4 regions of the Streptomyces sp. BBFR51 genome follow, and region 1 is predicted to be linked to each of the others. Evidence: riboswitches for the same ligand, from Rfam matches in the RefSeq annotation. Region 1 holds a riboswitch; each other region holds the start of a gene.
The links. A riboswitch is a leader RNA that binds a small molecule or an ion and turns the genes downstream of it on or off. The one in region 1 is predicted to bind cyclic di-AMP.

Region 1 (4,395 bases):
TTCGCGCGCCGCCAGTTCGTCCGTGGAGCCGTGGACGTCCGGACCCAGCTGAACGGGGCTCTGCACCGGTTGCGTACAGGCTGTCTCTGGGACGAGCTTCCTGAGTGCTACGGCACCTGGCAGCTCGCCAAGGAGCGGCAGAACACCTGGTTCAAGAAGGGATTCTGGGCCGTTCTGATGGACGAGCTGAATCGGCGGGGGGAGACCACACCGGTTCGGTGTGAGCCGCAAGCGCCGCCGCTCGAGGTCACAGGGGCAATCGCACCTGGGACGTTCAAACATGACACGCGCTCAACTCTGTGATCTTCACGTGATCTGTGCGGCATGAACTTGTGACAAGCGATCATCTGCCTATACGTTCACGGATCAGTGTGGCGATGAGCATCACGCGCCGCGCGGTCCCCGTCGTCTTGTGAAAGGTCGTCGCATGCTCTCCGGGAACGGTCGTCACCGCCGCCCCCGCCAGGCTCCCGCCCTGGTCGTCGCCGCCGGAGTGACCGGCTCCGCCATCGCGATCCCGCTGCTCGGCGCCACCGGCGCCCACGCGGCCGACGCGGCGAACTGGGACCAGGTCGCCCAGTGCGAGACCGGCGGCGCCTGGAGCCAGAACAGTGGCAACGGGTACTACGGCGGCCTGCAGCTGTCCCAGGAGGCCTGGGAGCAGTACGGCGGCCTGGAGTACGCCGCCAGTGCCGACCAGGCCAGTCGCTCCCAGCAGATAAGGATCGCCGAGAAGCTGCACGCGGACCAGGGCATCGCGGCCTGGCCGACCTGCGGCCTGCTCGCGGGCATGGGCAACGACTCGGGGCTCACGGACAGCGGCTCGGACACGGCCGGCGACGGCGCGTCGCGGGGTTCGGACGCCTCGGGGCAGACGGACACGTCCAAGTCGTCCGAATCGCCCGCCACCACGGAGAAGCCCGAGTCGTCCCGGGGGTCCGGGTCGCCCGCTCCGTCCGGCTCGACCGAGGCGCCGGAGTCGACTTCCAAAGCACCCTCTTCATCCCCTTCGCCCTCTTCCTCACCCTCCTCGTCCGCTTCTGACGCCCCGTCCGACGACGCGGACCAAACCGCCAAGCCGGGCACATCGCCCGAAACCGACTCCTCGGCGAGTGCCGAACCGCAGGGCACCGACGGCTCGTCCGGCGCGGGCCGGCATCGCGGCGGCAGTGCGGACGAGGGCACGGCGCAGAGGGGCCTCACGGACGGCACGGCAGGACGGCACGCCTTGACTGACGGCGAGTCGCGGGAGGCGGACGGAGGCTCGTACATCGTCCGCTCCGGCGACAACCTGTGGGCCATCGCCGACTCCCTTGGCGTCGACGGCGGATGGCGTGCGCTGTACGCCGACAACGAGCGGGTCGTCGGCCAGGACCCCGACCGCATCCTGCCCGGTCAGACGCTCACGGTAGCGGGCGAATCGGGCCATAAGTAGAGGGAGTTCGCGTCACGGTTAGAGGCTGTATGTCCGTTTTGGATCTCGTGAGAGATAGGTCTCAGAAGCCGTGATCGTCTTTGAAAATCCGCGGAGCGCGTGTCTACGGTCATGACCGCTCGCCATCGCGGGCCCCGACAGCCGCAACGCCGAATCCTGCCAGCGGCCGTACGGGAACAGTCGTCGCGTCAAGCGCCGAAGGCAGGAGCGGGGGACCCAAGGTAAGTGCCGCACCGGGCAGTTGAGCCGGAGCGGCTAGGGGTGAAGCCGAGTTCCGTGAGGAACCCGGCCGGGCAACTCAACCGGCCCGAACCCGACAGCTCACCTCGCAGGCGTCGGTGAGGGGATCAACCATGCTGTTTTCCGGCAAGGGCAAGCACCGTCGCCCGTCCAAGGCCACCCGTGTCATCGCCGTCGCCGGCGTCACCGGTGCCGCCGTCGCCGCCCCGCTGATGGCGGCCGGCAACGCCTCCGCCGCCACCGCGTCCGAGTGGGACGCCGTCGCCCAGTGCGAGTCCGGCGGCAACTGGTCCATCAACACCGGCAACGGTTACTACGGCGGTCTGCAGTTCTCCAGCTCCACCTGGGCCGCCTACGGCGGTACGCAGTACGCCTCGTCCGCCGACCAGGCGAGCAAGACGCAGCAGATCGAGATCGCCGAGAAGGTGCTCGCGGGCCAGGGCAAGGGTGCCTGGCCGGTCTGCGGCACCGGCCTGTCGGGCGCCGCGTACAGCGGTGGCGGTTCGCAGGACAGCGGCTCCAGCAGCTCCGAGGGCTCGCAGAGCCAGAGCAGCGGCTCCACCGCCGAGCGCTCCACCGAGCAGAAGGCCTCCCGCTCCTCCGAGCGCCCGGCCGCCGAGCCGAAGGCCGAGAAGCCCGCCAAGAAGACCGTCACCACCCCGACCGGCAAGAAGGTCGAGAAGGGCGACGGCGAGTACAAGGTCGTCAAGGGCGACACCCTCAGCTCCATAGCCGAGAAGCACGACGTCGAGGGCGGCTGGGCGAAGCTGTTCAAGCTGAACGGCGACATCGTCGACGACGCCGACCTGATCTACCCGGGCCAGCAGCTGCACCTCAAGTAAGCGGCAGCGGCTCCCGCGACTCCCGCCCCGGTGCGTGTTCCCCCGTACGCACCGGGGCGGGACTTTTCGCGTTCCGCGTTTGTTCCGTTCGGAAACAATTTACTCTCGGTTCTGTCCAGCGGGTGGGCGATCGGCTGGCCGATCGCCCGGAGCCGGTTAGGCTCGGTCCCGCAGAGCCGCTGCGGTCCTGTGGACCCGCGCGTCACACCGAAGCGTCACATTGAAGAAGGAGATGCTCGTGCCGTCCATCGACGTCGTCGTAGCCCGGGAAATCCTGGACTCCCGAGGCAACCCCACGGTCGAGGTCGAGGTCGGCCTCGACGACGGCAGCACCGGTCGTGCCGCCGTTCCGTCCGGCGCCTCCACCGGTGCCTTCGAGGCCGTCGAACTCCGTGACGGCGACCCGAGCCGTTACCTCGGCAAGGGTGTCGAGAAGGCCGTCCTCGCCGTCATCGAGCAGATCGGCCCGGAGCTGGTCGGGTACGACGCCACCGAGCAGCGCCTGATCGACCAGGCCATGTCCGACCTGGACGCGACCGACAACAAGGGCTCGCTCGGCGCCAACGCCATCCTCGGCGTCTCCCTCGCCGTCGCCCACGCCGCCTCCGAGGCCAGCGACCTGCCGCTCTTCCGCTACCTGGGCGGCCCCAACGCGCACCTGCTGCCGGTGCCGATGATGAACATCCTGAACGGCGGCTCGCACGCCGACTCCAACGTGGACATCCAGGAGTTCATGATCGCCCCGATCGGCGCGGAGTCCTTCTCCGAGGCCCTGCGCTGGGGCGCCGAGGTCTACCACACGCTGAAGAAGGTCCTGAAGAACAAGGGCCTGGCCACCGGCCTCGGCGACGAGGGCGGCTTCGCGCCGAACCTCGGCTCCAACCGCGACGCCCTCGACCTCATCCTCGAGGCGATCAAGGAGGCCGGCTACACCCCCGGCGAGCAGATCGCCCTCGCGCTCGACGTCGCCGCGTCCGAGTTCTACAAGGACGGCTCCTACACCTTCGAGGGCAAGACCCGCACCGCCGCCGAGATGACCGAGTACTACGCCGAGCTGGTCGAGGCGTACCCGCTGGTCTCCATCGAGGACCCGCTGTTCGAGGACGACTGGGACGGCTGGAAGGTCCTCACCGACCAGCTCGGCGACAAGGTCCAGATCGTCGGCGACGACCTGTTCGTCACCAACCCGGAGCGCCTGGCCCGCGGCATCGAGGACGGCGCCGCCAACGCGCTGCTGGTCAAGGTCAACCAGATCGGTTCGCTGACCGAGACCCTGGACGCCGTGGAGCTGGCCCAGCGCAACGGCTTCAAGTGCATGATGTCCCACCGCTCCGGCGAGACCGAGGACGTCACCATCGCCGACCTGGCCGTCGCCACCAACTGCGGCCAGATCAAGACCGGCGCCCCGGCCCGCTCCGAGCGCGTCGCGAAGTACAACCAGCTGCTGCGCATCGAGGAGATCCTCGACGACGCCGCGGTGTACGCGGGCCGCAGCGCCTTCCCGCGCTTCAAGGGCTGACCTCGCCTTCGAGGGCTGACCCCGCCTTCGAGGGCTGACCGCCCGTAAGAGGCAGCGTCGTACGTACGTCCCCGTACTCGGTCCCGTACCGTGTGCGGGGACGTACGCGCGTATGACGACGTGAAGGCGGAGGCGGGGACAGACATGGCGGTGAAGGACCGGGACCGTTTCTCCACCGCGACCAGGATCCGGATCATCGGGGAACAGACCGCGGCCCGGGTCTACCGCTCGCAGAGCAAGCGCCAGGCCCGTCGCTCCCGGCTGACCGGCCGGGCCGCGCTGCTCGCGATGGTGCTCTGCTCGCTCGTCGTGGCGCTCGCGTATCCGATACGGCAGTACGTCGCCCAGCGCGCCGAGAT
Region 2 (4,395 bases), 1.6 Mb from region 1:
GCGGAAGGCGTAGATCGACTGGTCGGCGTCGCCCACCACGCACAGCTCGGCGGGCGGGACCTCGGCCTCGGGCGGCACGTCGACGGGGTGCTCGGAGGTGCCGACCAGCTCGCGGACCAGGGAGTACTGGGCGTGGTTGGTGTCCTGGTACTCGTCGACCAGGACGTGCCGGAAGCGACGGTGGTAGTGCTCGGCTACGTCCGGGAAGGCGCGGAGCAGGTTGACCGTCGTCATGATCAGGTCGTCGAAGTCGAGGGCGTTGGCCTCGCGCAGCCGCGACTGGTAGAGCGCGTAGGCCTGGGCGACGGTCTTCTCGAACCCGTCGGCGGCCTGGGCGGCGAAGTCCTCCTCGTCGATCAGCTCGTTCTTCAGATTGCTGATCTTGGCGCTGAAGGACTTGGGCGGGAAGCGCTTGGGGTCCAGGTCGAGATCCCGGCACACCAGCGCCATCAGGCGCTTGGAGTCGGCCGCGTCGTAGATCGAGAACGACGACGTGAAGCCCAGCCTCTTCGACTCGCGGCGCAGGATGCGGACGCACGCGCTGTGGAAGGTCATCACCCACATCGCGTTCGCGCGCGGGCCGACGAGCTGCTCGACGCGCTCCTTCATCTCGCCCGCGGCCTTGTTGGTGAAGGTGATCGCGAGGATCTGGCCCGGGTGGACGCTCCGCTCGGCCAGCAGGTGGGCGATGCGGTGGGTGAGCACGCGGGTCTTGCCGGAGCCGGCACCGGCCACGATGAGCAGCGGGGAGCCGGAGTGGACGACGGCGGCCCGCTGGTTCTCGTTCAGCCCGTCCAAAAGCGCCGCGGCGTCCAGGGCGGGGCGCGGGGCGCCGTCGCGGTAGTGGGTGTCCCGGTCCGGCGGCGCGTCGAACTTCCCGCCGAACAGATCGTGCGGAACCGGCTCCGGTCCGTGATCGTCCTCGGGTGGCGGCGGGGGTTCCTCCTCGCGACCCCGGGGGGTCTGGAGGCTCGCCAGGAAGTTGTCGTCAAAGAGGCTGCTCATCGCTCTCCGAGTCTAGGGCGCCCCACCGACAACCCGGCGCCACCCCGGAAAATCGCCGGTATCCCGGTGCCGGACACGCCCTGCGACGGGTCATGACACGAAGAGTGACACGAGCGACGCCCCCGCCCGAGGTCACACCCAAGGTCACGAAAATGTATCGGGCATATCACCCACCAACCTTCACAGCGGCCACACGAGTTGGCTACGGTGCGGGCAGGCCGCACGACCCCCACCGGCGAACCTCGCCGGGCCGCGCGGCCTCCGCCGAGTCCGGCGTGCCCGCATGGCATCCGGAGCCGGGGACCCAACCGAGAACTTGGGGTGAATCGGCCGCCCGGCCCTCGACGAGGACGGGACCGCCGTAGGGCAACCCTTCCGTGCCACACCGCCCGAACCCGACAGCTAACCCGGTAGGCGGAGCATTGGAAGGAGTCGCCTCCCTTGGCGTCGCACCGCAAGTCGCGTCCCTCCGGTACACGCGTCGCAGGCATACGGACCCCGGCCATCGCCACGGCGGCCCTCACCTCCGTCGCCCTGCTGTCCCAGACGGCCAACGCCGCGCCGTCGGACGACCGGCCGAGCCTCGAAGAGGTGGAGAAGAAAGTCGACGACCTGTACCGCCAGGCGGGGTCGGCGACCGAGAAGTACAACGCGGCCAAGGAGAAGACCTCCAAGCAGCGGGGGCGCGTCGACACGCTCCTCGACGACGTGGCCAAGCGCACCCAGAAGCTCAACGACGCGCGCGAGGAGCTGGGTTCCTTCGCCTCCGCCCAGTACCGCACGGGTGCGGCGGTCCCGGAGACCGCGACCCTTCTGCTCGCGGACTCGCCGCAGGACTACTTCGACCAGAACCAGCTGATGAGCCGGCTCACCGGCCGCCAGAAGACCGCCGTCGACGACTACGTCACGCAGCAGTCCGAGACGATGCAGAAGCGCCGGGAGGCCACCGAGAGCCTCGAGACGCTCACCGACTCGCAGAACGACCTGAAGACGGCCAAGTCGACCGTCCAGAAGAAGCTCGCCACCGCGCGGGAGCTGCTGTCGGAGCTGACCGCCGAGGAGAAGGCCCGGCTCGCGGCGATCGAGAAGAAGAAGCAGGCGGAGGCCGCGCGCAAGGCGGCGGAGCTGGCGAAGCAGCAACAGGCGCAGCAGGAGGCGGAGCGCCAACGGCAGGAGGAGGCCGCCCAGCAGCAGGAGAGCGGCACCGGTTCGTCGGAATCCTCGGGATCGTCGACGCCGGACACCTCGAACGGCACCAAGGCCGAGAAGGCGATCGCCTTCGCCCGCGCCCAGATCGGCAAGCCGTACGTCTGGGGCGCCACGGGCCCCGGCTCCTACGACTGCTCGGGCCTGACCCAGGCCGCCTGGAAGGCCGCCGGCGTGACCCTGCCGCGCGTCACCTACGACCAGGTCGACGCCGGCACGACCGTCTCCGTCTCCCAGGCACAACCCGGTGACCTGGTCTTCTTCTACGACGACATCAGCCACGTCGGCCTCTACATCGGCGACGGCATGATGATCCACGCGCCGAAGCCGGGCGCGTACGTCCGCGAGGAGTCGATCTTCTACGACGGCGAGTCGTCGATCTACAGCGTGGTGCGCCCGGCCTGACCCAGGTGGGTCTCAGGGCCTGCCCGGCGGATCATGCCGCAGACGCGGGGTCCGGCACGCACTCCCCCACTGCCTTAAGGGCGTGGGAGGGGCCCCCAGGCGTTGCCGTCGGTCGCCGACTCCCCCACGCTCGGCTTCGCTCGCGGGGGGGGACCCCCATCGCGTCGGCTCCCTCCTCCGCCTTGCAGCCGCACGCACCGGACCCCGCTCACCGGCGCTGATCAGATGCCGTGTCTTTCCTGCGACCTGATCCGCCGGGCAGGCCCTAGCATCGGCGCATGTCTTCGGCCACCTCTCCCCACGCCCTGCGCGCCTGGTGGGCGCAGCGTCCGCCGGCGGCCGGGGCCGCGGTGATGGCGACCGGCATCGTGTCGGTCGCCCTGCATCTGACGGGCCGCGAGGTCCTGTCCCGGATCGCCCTGGTCCTGGCCTGTGCCGCCTGGCTGACGCTGGCGACGAACTTCGTCTACCTGCTGCTGGTCGAGCGCGCGCAGTGGCTGACGCGGGCGGGCACGCCGGGCGCGCTCACCGCCGTCGCCGCGACGACCGTGCTCGGCACCCGCTTCTCGCTGCTCGGCTCGTCACCCCTGGCGGCGGTGCTGCTGACGCTGGCGGCGCTGCTGTGGCCGTGGCTGCTGGTCCTGGTGGTGCGGCACTGGGGACGGAGGATGCCCGGGGCGGTGTTCCTGGGCTGCGTGGCCACGGAGGGACTCGCCGTGCTCGGCGCCACGCTGGCCGCCGCCACCTCGACGGCCTGGCTGGCGCACGCCGCCCTGGTGCCGTTCTGGCTGGGCATCGTGCTCTACCTGATCGCGCTGTTCCGCTTCGATCTGCGGCAGGTGGCGCGCGGCTCCGGGGACCACTGGGTGGCGGGAGGCGCGCTCGCCATCTCGGCCCTCGCGGGCGCCAAGCTGCTCGCGGCGGCCGGGACCGGCATGTACCTGTGGAACGCCGACGACCACGCCGTTCTGCACGACCTGACCGTCTTCCTGCTCGCCCTCGACCTCGCCTGGTACGTCGTCCTCCTCGCCGCCGAGATCGTGTGGCCGCGGGTCCGCTACGACGTACGCCGCTGGTCGACCGTCTTCCCGCTCGGCATGACGGCGGCGGCGGCACTGTCCGTGGCCGCCGTCGTCGACGTCCCGTGGCTGGACGCGCCGGGGCGGGCGCTGCTGTGGATCGCGGTGGCCGGGTGGCTGGCGGTCGCCGCGGGGGCGGTGGTCCAGGCCCGGACCGGGCTGCGGTCGGCGGGAACGGACGCCGGGACGGTCAGGTCCACAGCACCGCGATGAAGATGTTCGCCACGGTCAGCAGACCCACCAGGCCGAACAGCGGCTTCTCCACCTTCTCGTCGTCGCGCTTCACGTAGACCAGGCCGAGGATCACGACCAGTACGGCGAGCTTCACGCCGATCTTGACGTTGTCGACGGCGGTGTCCTGCGCCTGGTTGAGGCCGACGAGGACCGCTCCGGTGACGAGCATCGTCAGCGCGCCGTGCAGCATCGCGGGGGTGAAACGGGCCGCGCCCTGACCCATCGCCTTCATCTGGGTCAGGAAGCCGCCGAGAAGCGCGGCGATGCCGACGATGTGCAGACCGACGAAGAGGTGGATGAGTACGTCCATGGGGCCGGAGCCTAATGAGGAGCCCGAGGCGCCTGGACACCGGCCCGCCCCGACGCCCCATAACAGCTCACGCCCCTCACCCGCCCCCGATCCGTCACATCGGTCATCACCCTGCGTGAAGCCGACGGCCGCCGGGCGGGTTCACGCTCACATACA
Region 3 (4,395 bases), 2.8 Mb from region 1:
CCTCCATCTTCGTCCGAGCCGCCACGGCCACAGGCGTCCCGGTGACGATCGCCAAGGCCGACGGGTCCCCCGTCAACGCGGCCTCCATGCTGGCCGTCCTCGGCCTCGGCGCCCAGGGAGGCGAGGAGATCGTCCTCACCTCCGACGCCGAGGGCGCGGAAGCCGCCCTGGACCGGCTGGCCAAGCTGGTCGCCGAGGGGCTCGAGGAGCTTCCCGAGACCGTCTGACGGACAGCGGAATCGAAAGGCCCGCCCGGACCCACCGGGCGGGCCTTTCGCTTTCCCGATCCGCTTTCCCGATCCGATTGCCCGTTTCTTTGCGGCAGCAGAAAAGGCTCCTTGCGGGCAGCAGAAAAAGGGCCCCGAATTTCCTCCTCTCTGTATACGGCACCCTTGTTAATGGCGCAGGCTCGGCATGTTTACGGGACGTTGCGATTTCCTCACACGGTCCGGCCGCCCGCCGTCGGAGGCGAATCGCAGCCGGTGCGCCGGCGCCGACCGTTCGGTGTGCAGCGTCATGAGCGCCCGCGCGCGATCGCCGTCGCCCCGGGCCACCGCGTCGACGATCGCCCCGTGCTCGGCCCAGTACTCCACCGGCCCGGCCGGCACCTCGACGACGTACATCCAGGCGATCTTGTGCCGCAGCTGGGTCAGCAGCGCGGTCAGCGAGGGGCTGCCGGCCGCCTGGGCGAGGGTCTCGTGGAACCAGCCGCCCAGGGAGCGCAGGTCCTCGAAGGTGCCCTGCCTGGCGCGCTCCTGCCCCAGCCTGACCAGTCCGCGCAACACCTTGAGGTGGGCCTCGGTGCGCCGCCGGGCGGCCCGGGAGGCGCCGAGGGGCTCCAGGAGCGTGCGCGTCTCCAGCAGGTCGGCGGCCTCCTGCTCGGTCGGTTCCGCCACGCACGCGCCCGCGTGCCGCCGGGTCACCACGAAGCCCTCGGCCTCCAGGGTGCGCAGGGCCTCGCGGACGGGGACGCGGGAGACGCCGTAGCGGCGGGCGAGGAGTTCCTCCGTGAGCCGGCTCCCGCGCCCGTGGACGCCCGCGACGATGTCGTCCCGGATCGCCGTACACACCGAATGCGCCGGAATACGCATGCCCGACCTCCGCCTTAATCCCCGTGAAACGTCGACGATTGACGCGTGTTCAGCGACTCTAGGCCAATCAAGCGGATATTCCGACGGCGGGACGGATTTCGTGGATGCCTTTCGGACATGGGGCACCCCCGCCGGAGGACGGAATGCGAAAGCCCCGGCTCGGGAAGCCGGGGCTCTCGGGTGCGCGACGTCCGTGCCGTGACGTCCGTGCCGGGACGTCGGCGTCAGACGTCCACGCCGTGGGAGCGGAGGTAGGCGACGGGGTCCATGTCCGAGCCGTAATCGGGGCTCGTACGGGCCTCGAAGTGCAGGTGCGGTCCGGTGACGTTGCCGGTGGCGCCGGAGAGGCCGATCTGCTGACCGGGCTCGACCGACTGGCCGACCGAGACACCGATGGACGACAGGTGCCCGTACTGCGTGTACGTGCCGTCGTGCATCTTGATCACGACCTGGTTGCCGTACGCCCCGCCCCAGCCGGCCTCGACGACGGTGCCGACGCCGACCGCGTGCACGGAGGTGCCGCTGGAGGCGTGGAAGTCGATGCCGGTGTGGCTGCCGGAGGACCACAGGGAGCTGCCGGCCTGGTACGCGGTGGAGACGTAGGAGGCGGTGATCGGCGCGACGAAGGTGTTGAGGCGCTTGCGCTCCGCCTCCCGCGCGGCGCGCTCCTTGGCCTCGCGCGCCTCCTTGGCCGCCTCGGCCGCCCGCTCGCGGGCCGCCTCCTGGGCCGCCTCGCGGGCCGCGGCGTCCACGGCGGCCTGCTCCTGGGCGACGGCCTGGGCGTCGATCTCGTCGGCTATGGAGTCGCCGATGGTGATGACCGGGGTGATTCCGCTCTGCTCCACCGCGGGCTCGGCGGCGAGCGCCGGAGCCGCGAGGGTGCCGACGACGCCGGTGGTGGCGAGGGCCGCGACACCCGCCGCGCGGGCGGTGGTGCGGTGCACCCGGCCGGTACGGCGGTGCTTCCCGGTGGCGCGCGTGAACGCCATGTAGAGGCTGGTCCTTTCCTTCCCTCTCGCCTACCGGGTTAGCTGACGGGTTCGGAGGTGGAAGGTCTCCTACGGACACCCTCGCCGTGCGCGCGGGCGTCCGATTCACCCCAGGGACTGCGTTGGGTCCCCGGCTCCCCTGGCTCGCGCCGTACGGGGACTCGGCGATGACTGTCCGGTGCCGCGGGTGCGGCGCACTGCCTGACGAACAGCCCGGACGAAGCTAAACGGGGCTGTCTTCAATCCTCAAACGCAACAGGGTTTTTGTAGCGCACGCCACAGGGCAGACAGGCAGCCACTCCCCCAATTCGGACAAACGGTGGCCCTGGTGACACTCCGGTCACCAGGGCCACCGCGCGCGCGTGCCGCTACTCGGCCGCGACCACGGTGACTTCACCGATGCCGAGGGCCTCGACGGGCTCCTTGATCTGCGCCGCGTCACCGACGAGGACGGTCACCAGGCGGTCCACCGGGAAGGCGTTCACGACCGCCGCCGTGGCCTCCACAGTGCCCGTGGCGGCGAGTTGACGGTAGAGCGTCGCCTGGAAGTCGTCGGACAGGTGCTGCTCGACCTGGTCGGCCAGGGTGCTCGCCACGGCCGCCGCCGTCTCGTACTTCAGGGGTGCGACGCCCACCAGGTTCTGCACGGCCACGTCGCGCTCGGCGTCGGTGAGCCCTTCCGCGGCGAGCTTGCGCAGCACCGTCCACAGGTCGTCGAGGGCGGGACCGGTGTTGGGGGTGTCGACGGAGCCGCTGATGGCGAGCATGGCGGCGCCCGTACCGTCCGGCGCGGAACGCAGGACCTGCCCGAACGCCCGTACGCCGTAGGTGTAGCCCTTCTCCTCGCGCAGGACGCGGTCCAGACGCGAGGTGAGGGTGCCGCCGAGACAGTAGGTGCCGAGCACCTGCGCGGGCCACACGCGGTCGTGCCGGTCGGCGCCGGTGCGGCCGATCAGCAGCTGGGTCTGGACGGCGCCGGGGCGGTCCACGATGACGACCCGGCCCCTGTCGTCGGCGGTCACCGGCGGCACGGGGCGCGGCTCGGCGGACGAGCCGGTCCACGCGCCCAGGGTGTCGCCGAGGAGCGCGTTGAGGTCGACGCCGGTGAGGTCGCCGACGACCACGGCGGTGGCCGTGGCGGGACGGACGTGCCTCTCGTAGAAGGCGCGCACGGCCGCGGCGTCGATGCTCGCGACGGTCTCCTCGGAGCCCTGGCGCGGGCGCGACATGCGCGACTGCACCGGGAACAGCTCCTTGGAGAGTTCCTTGGCGGCCCGGCGGGAGGGGTTGGCCAGCTCGTGCGGGATCTCGTCGAGCCGGTTGCGCACCAGCCGTTCGACCTCGCTGTCCGCGAAGGCGGGCGCCCTGAGCGCGTCGGCGACCAGGCCGAGGGCCTTGGCCAGGCGCGAGGCGGGCACCTCCAGGCTCAGCCGGACGCCGGGGTGGTCGGCGTGCGCGTCCAACGTGGCGCCGCAGCGCTCCAGCTCGGCGGCGAAATCCTCGGCGGAGTGCTTGTCGGTGCCCTCGGAGAAGGCGCGCGCCATGATCGTGGCGACGCCGTCGAGACCGGCCGGCTCGGCTTCCAGGGGCGCGTCGAGGTTCACCTCGACCGCGACGACCTGCTGGCCGGGGCGATGGCAGCGCAGCACGGTGAGGCCGTTGTCGAGGCTGCCGCGCTCCGGGGCCGGGAAGGCCCACGGCTTGGGCTCGCCGGCCTGCGGCTGGGCGTGGAATTCCATGGTGGCGAGCTCGCTCACTTGGCCGCCTCCTCGTTCTCGTCGGCGTCGTTCTCGTCGGTGGGGGCGGTGGGCTCGTAGACGAGGACCGCGCGGTTGTCGGGCCGCAGGCGGGCCTTGGCGACCTCCTGAACTTCCTCCGCGGTCACCTCCAGGACCCGCTGTACGGCGGTGAGGGCGAGCTGCGGGTCGCCGAACAGGACGGCGTACCGGCACAGTTCGTCGGCGCGGCCCGCGACCGTGCCCAGCCGGTCCAGCCACTCGCGCTCCAACTGGGCCTGCGCGCGCTCCATCTCCTCGGCCGTGGGGCCCTCCTCGGCGAACCGGGCCAGCTCCTCGTCGACGGCGGCCTCGATGACCGGCACCTCGACGTCACCGGACGTCTTCACGTCCAGCCATCCCAGGGAGGGCGCCCCGGCGAGCCGCAGCAGGCCGAACCCGGCGGCGACGGCCGTGCGGTCGCGGCGTACCAGCCGGTTGTACAGGCGGGACGACTCGCCGCCGCCCAGCACGGTGAGGGCCAGGTCGGCAGCGTCGCTCGCGCGTGTGCCGTCCTCCGGCAGGCGGTAGGCCGCCATC
Region 4 (4,395 bases), 500 kb from region 1:
ACGCCCTGTGGCACCTGCGAGGCGTCGCGCGCCCGGCGCTGGACTACGCGGCCCGGGCCACGGCCCCGCCCGCACCCCGGCCGGTACCGCCGTGGGCGTACCCGTACGGGCCCTACGGCGGCGGCCACCCGACGCCGTACCCGCCCAGGACCGCGTACGCCCCCTACGCCCCGCACACCCCCTACACCCCGTACGGACCGCACTCCGCGCCCTCCGCGCACTCCCCGCAGGCCCCTTACGCGCCGCCCGGTCCCTACCGGCCGTAGCGCCCGCTCAGGCCGACGACGCCCGTGTCAGCCTCGCGACCTCGTCCTGCGTCAGGCGCAGCTCCGCCACGCCCAGCAGCGCCGGCAGCTGCTCCACCGTGCGCGCGGACGCGATCGGCGCGGCGACGGTCGGCTGGGCGGCGAGCCAGGCCAGGGCGACCGTGGCGACGGGAGCGTCGTGGGCCTCGGCGATCTCGTCCAGGGCCGTGAGCACCCGCCGGCCGCGCTCGGTCTCCAGGTGCTTCGCCGCACCGCCCGCCCGCGGGCTGTCGACGGCCGCACCGGGCCGGTACTTGCCGGTGAGGAAACCGGCCGCGAGCGCGTAGTACGGCACGGCGGCCAGGCCCGCCTGCTCGGCGAGATCGCGCAGCTCTCCCTCGTAGGTGTCGCGGGAGACCAGGTTGTAGTGGGGCTGGAGGGCCACGTAGCGGGCGAGTCCCTCGCGGTCGGAGAACTCCAGGGACGCCGCGAGCCGCTCGGCGGAGATGTTGGACGCGGCGATGTGCCGCACCTTGCCGGCCTTCACCAGCGCGTCGAGCGCGCCGATGATCTCCTCGACCGGCACCTCGGGCTTGTCGAAGTGGGTGTAGTAGAGGTCGATGTGGTCGGTGCCCAGGCGGCGCAGCGAGGCGTCGGCGGCGGCCTCGATGTTCGCGGCGGTGAGTCCCGGGTAGTCGGGGTGCTGGCTGACCTTGGTGGCGAGGACGACGTCGTCGCGGTTGCCGCGGGCCGCGAGCCACGCGCCGAGGACGGTCTCTGACTCGCCGCCGCTGTTGCCGTCGACCCAGGCGGAGTAGGAGTCGGCGCTGTCGACGAAGTTGCCGCCGGCCGCCGTGTAGGCGTCCAGGACGGCGAAGGACTGGTCCTGGTCGGCGGTCCAGCCGAAGACGTTGCCGCCGAGGGCGAGGGGGAAGACCTCGAGGTCGGAGGAGCCGAGCTTGCGCAGAGAAGTCATGTAGGACGTCAACCACCGCACCGGAGAGGACCATTCCGGCGGACGCGCAAAAACCCCGCAAACCGGCAGCCCTGGCGTCGGGGGGTCGCCGTCAGGACCGCCGGGGACCAGCGGGGGTGGAGACGGTGTGGGTCAGGGAGTGAGGCCCTTGCCCTGCAGCCAGGCCATCGGGTCGATGCCGGTGCCGCCGTCGGTGTGGACCTCGAGGTGGAGGTGGGCGCCCGTGACGTTGCCGGTGGCGCCGACGCGGCCGATGACGTCACCGGTGGTGACCTGCTGGCCGACGCTGACGTTGATGGAGGACTGGTGCGCGTACCAGAGCTCGGTGCCGTCGTCGAGGGTGAGCACGGTCTTGTAGCCGTACGACCCGTCCCAGCCGGCCGACGTGATCGTGCCGCTGTGCACCGCCTTGAGCAGCGTGCCCGTGGGTGCGGCGAAGTCGAGGCCGGTGTGGTGGCCGGAGGCCCAGAGGGAGCCGGCCTGGTTGAACGTCGAGGAGATCGTGTACGAGGAGGTCGGCAGCGTGTACTGCTTGGCCAGCTCCGCGAGCCGCTCGGCCTCGGCCTTCTTCGCGGCCTCCTCCTCCGCCTTCTTCTTGGCGGCGGCGGCCTTGGCCTCGGCCTCCTTCTCCGCCTTGGCGGCGGCTGCCTCGGCCTTCTTCTCGGCCGCGGCGGCGGCTTCGGCGGCGGCCTTGGTCTCCACCTGGGCCTGCTGCTGCTCGGCCTGCGCCATGATCCGGGCCCGCAGCGACTCACCGGCGTCGGTGGTGGCGGCGGTCTGCGTGGTGTCCGCGGCGGCGGCCTGGCCGATGCCGCTGAGCGGGGTGGCGGAACCCTCGGGCTCGGTCGCCTCGTCGTCGCCGGAGATGAGCGAGCCGACGTTCGGCAGGTCCGGCATGGAGATCGACACCGGCGGCTTGCCGGTCTGCGCGCTGGCCATGCCGCCCGCGCCGACGGCCGCTATGACGCCTACGCCGAGGACGGTGGAGCTGCGGGCGAGCCCGCCGCGCTGCTTGGCGACGCGGTGCCGGCCGCGTACGGGACGGATGGAATCCGCGGTGGGATTCCACTCCTCCCAGGGGCCCTCTTCGGTGCGCGGGCCCTCGGGGCCGTCGTAGCCGAAGGTGTCGGTGTCGTGCCGGGTCGGCACGAACGGGGCCTCGGGGGCAGGCCGGTTTGACGCCACGTGGGCGTACTCCTTTCCTTCCTTTCGCCTACCGGGTTAGCTGACGGGTTCGGAGCAGGAAGGTCTCCTACGCGCGTGTGCCGACCGTGTCTCCACGGCGTCAAACGCCCGATTCACCCCAATGTGGTGGTTCCCCGGTTCCCTTGCGGAATTCGGCGCGTGCGCACGGAGCCGCCTTCTGTGACGGCTGGGACGACCGCGCTGCGTTATCGAACGTTAATAGACGCGGGGCTCGGATTCCAAGCTGTTCCTCTTGATCATTAACGGAAACGGCTGGGACGTACACCTCACAGCCGGTGAAAAACGGGCGAGTTGACCCGACCCCGGTATTCCCGTTCACGCGTCTTTGTTCTGACGGTACGTCAGTTGTTATGCGGAGGGAGGTCGTTCCGTCACGACTGGTGACAATGATCATGATCGCCGTGTCGGGGACGCCGTACGGCGAGCAGCGCCATGTCGTCCGCCATGCCGCCCCCGGAGTGGTGGCGCACGTCCTCGGCGAGGGTGTCGAGGAGCTTCGCCGGATGACGGAAGACGCGGCCGGCCAGCCGCGCGTGCGGATCGTAGAACTCACCCTTCGCGTCCCGGGCTTCGGACAGCCCGTCGGTGTAGAGCAGGAGTGTGGCCCCACCGGGGAAGGCGACCTCCTCCGCCCGGTCGGGCCACACACCCAGGTCGCCCATGCCTAGCGGCAGCGCCGACTCGCGGGCGGGCAGCGGGCCCAGGGTGCCGTCGGCGTAGAGCAGCAGGGGCGGCGGGTGGCCGCGGTTGACGATGCGCACGATGCCGTCGCCGTGCGGGAGTTCGGCGAGGACGGCGGTGGTGAAGCCCTCGAAGGCGTCCAGCCCGTCCCGCCGGGTGCCCTCGCGCGCCAGCGCCCGCTCCAGCCGTTGCGCCACCGCCTCCAGTGTCGCCTCCTGCTCGGCCGCCTCCCGGAAGGCGCCGATCACGACGGCGACGGCGGCCACCGCGCCCATGCCCTTGCCGCGCACGTCCCCGACGATGAGCCGGACGCCGCGGGCGCTGTCCTGCACGGCGTACAGGTCGCCGCCGATGAACGCGTCGGCCTGCGCGGCCTCGTAGGAGGCGGCGATCTCGAAGCCGGCGATCCGCTCGGCGGGTTCGGGCAGTACGGCGCGCTGGGCGGCCTCGGCGATCTCGCGGACGGAGACGAGGCGCTCGTCGGTGCGGCGCACGAGGCCGTTCACGAGGACGGCGAGGACGGCGACCGTCGCGATGGTGATCAGCTCGGTGAGGGAGTCGACGTAGTGGATGACGCCCTTGCCGATCTGCAGCCCGATGACCGCGGCGACCACCGCGACGCCGGTGAGCGCCGTGCCGCGCCGCGAGTAGATCGGGGCGGCGACCAGGGGCGCGGCCGTGTAGAGGGGGCCGGCGGTGAAGTACCTCGGGGTGAAGGTGTCGTACAGGATGGCGACGACGATCAGCAGCACGGGGAGCACGCGTACGAAGGCCCGCATGTACCTGGTCCGCCGGCGCGGCGGTGGCCCGGCGGGCGGCACGGGCCGCGCCTCGTCGCCGAGGCCCAGGCCGGGGTCGGGCACGGGATCTCCGGGGAGTCGGCCGCCGGCTCTGGCCTTCGCTCCCTCGTCGTCCACGTCACCTGGCCGCACCACTCGTCTCCCGCCACCCCGCACGTCCACGCCGCTCGCTGCCGTCCCGTACTCCAGGTTTCCCGGAGCGGGGGCGGGGGGCGAGCGGTGAGGGGCCGACCGAATGACGCCGCGTGGCGAAACGCACCGAGGGCCGGAACCCTTTCGGATTCCGGCCCTCGGCCTTCAGTAGCGGGGACAGGATTTGAACCTGCGACCTCTGGGTTATGAGCCCAGCGAGCTACCGAGCTGCTCCACCCCGCGTCGTTGTGTTCACCACTGTACGTCATCCCGGGGGCGGAATGCACATCGGTATCTCCCGTGACGGTTCCCTATCCCTCCAGGTGGCGGTTGGGCGCCTTCGCGCGCTCCTCGT

Region 2: it holds a riboswitch for cyclic di-AMP, as region 1 does, so the genes downstream of both, ACGH7X_RS23915 (NlpC/P60 family protein) here and rpfA (resuscitation-promoting factor protein RpfA) in region 1, are expected to answer to the same signal.
Region 3: it holds a riboswitch for cyclic di-AMP, as region 1 does, so the genes downstream of both, ACGH7X_RS29000 (M23 family metallopeptidase) here and rpfA (resuscitation-promoting factor protein RpfA) in region 1, are expected to answer to the same signal.
Region 4: it holds a riboswitch for cyclic di-AMP, as region 1 does, so the genes downstream of both, ACGH7X_RS18410 (M23 family metallopeptidase) here and rpfA (resuscitation-promoting factor protein RpfA) in region 1, are expected to answer to the same signal.

Annotation. Positions count from the first base shown of each region.
Region 1 is NZ_CP172448.1:3,562,023-3,566,417, reverse strand. Features, by position in the region: gene ACGH7X_RS16125 (transposase) at 1-303, shown strand, start outside; gene ACGH7X_RS16120 (transglycosylase family protein) at 428-1,435, shown strand; cyclic di-AMP (ydaO/yuaA leader) riboswitch at 1,619-1,785, shown strand; gene rpfA (resuscitation-promoting factor protein RpfA) at 1,789-2,517, shown strand; gene eno (phosphopyruvate hydratase) at 2,756-4,036, shown strand; gene ACGH7X_RS16105 (septum formation initiator family protein) at 4,181-4,395, shown strand, end outside.
Region 2 is NZ_CP172448.1:5,196,133-5,200,527, reverse strand. Features, by position in the region: gene pcrA (DNA helicase PcrA) at 1-1,005, opposite strand, end outside; cyclic di-AMP (ydaO/yuaA leader) riboswitch at 1,258-1,439, shown strand; gene ACGH7X_RS23915 (NlpC/P60 family protein) at 1,447-2,616, shown strand; gene ACGH7X_RS23910 (tellurite resistance/C4-dicarboxylate transporter family protein) at 2,895-3,908, shown strand; gene ACGH7X_RS23905 (hypothetical protein) at 3,886-4,239, opposite strand.
Region 3 is NZ_CP172448.1:6,341,990-6,346,384, reverse strand. Features, by position in the region: gene ACGH7X_RS29010 (HPr family phosphocarrier protein) at 1-227, shown strand, start outside; gene ACGH7X_RS29005 (GntR family transcriptional regulator) at 396-1,091, opposite strand; gene ACGH7X_RS29000 (M23 family metallopeptidase) at 1,316-2,080, opposite strand; cyclic di-AMP (ydaO/yuaA leader) riboswitch at 2,093-2,257, opposite strand; gene ACGH7X_RS28995 (M16 family metallopeptidase) at 2,449-3,837, opposite strand; gene ACGH7X_RS28990 (M16 family metallopeptidase) at 3,834-4,395, opposite strand, start outside.
Region 4 is NZ_CP172448.1:4,061,022-4,065,416, forward strand. Features, by position in the region: gene ACGH7X_RS18400 (PrsW family intramembrane metalloprotease) at 1-266, shown strand, start outside; gene ACGH7X_RS18405 (aldo/keto reductase) at 274-1,221, opposite strand; gene ACGH7X_RS18410 (M23 family metallopeptidase) at 1,354-2,406, opposite strand; cyclic di-AMP (ydaO/yuaA leader) riboswitch at 2,418-2,574, opposite strand; gene ACGH7X_RS18415 (PP2C family protein-serine/threonine phosphatase) at 2,799-4,025, opposite strand; tRNA gene ACGH7X_RS18420 (tRNA-Met) at 4,210-4,283, opposite strand; gene ACGH7X_RS18425 (dihydrofolate reductase family protein) at 4,352-4,395, opposite strand, start outside.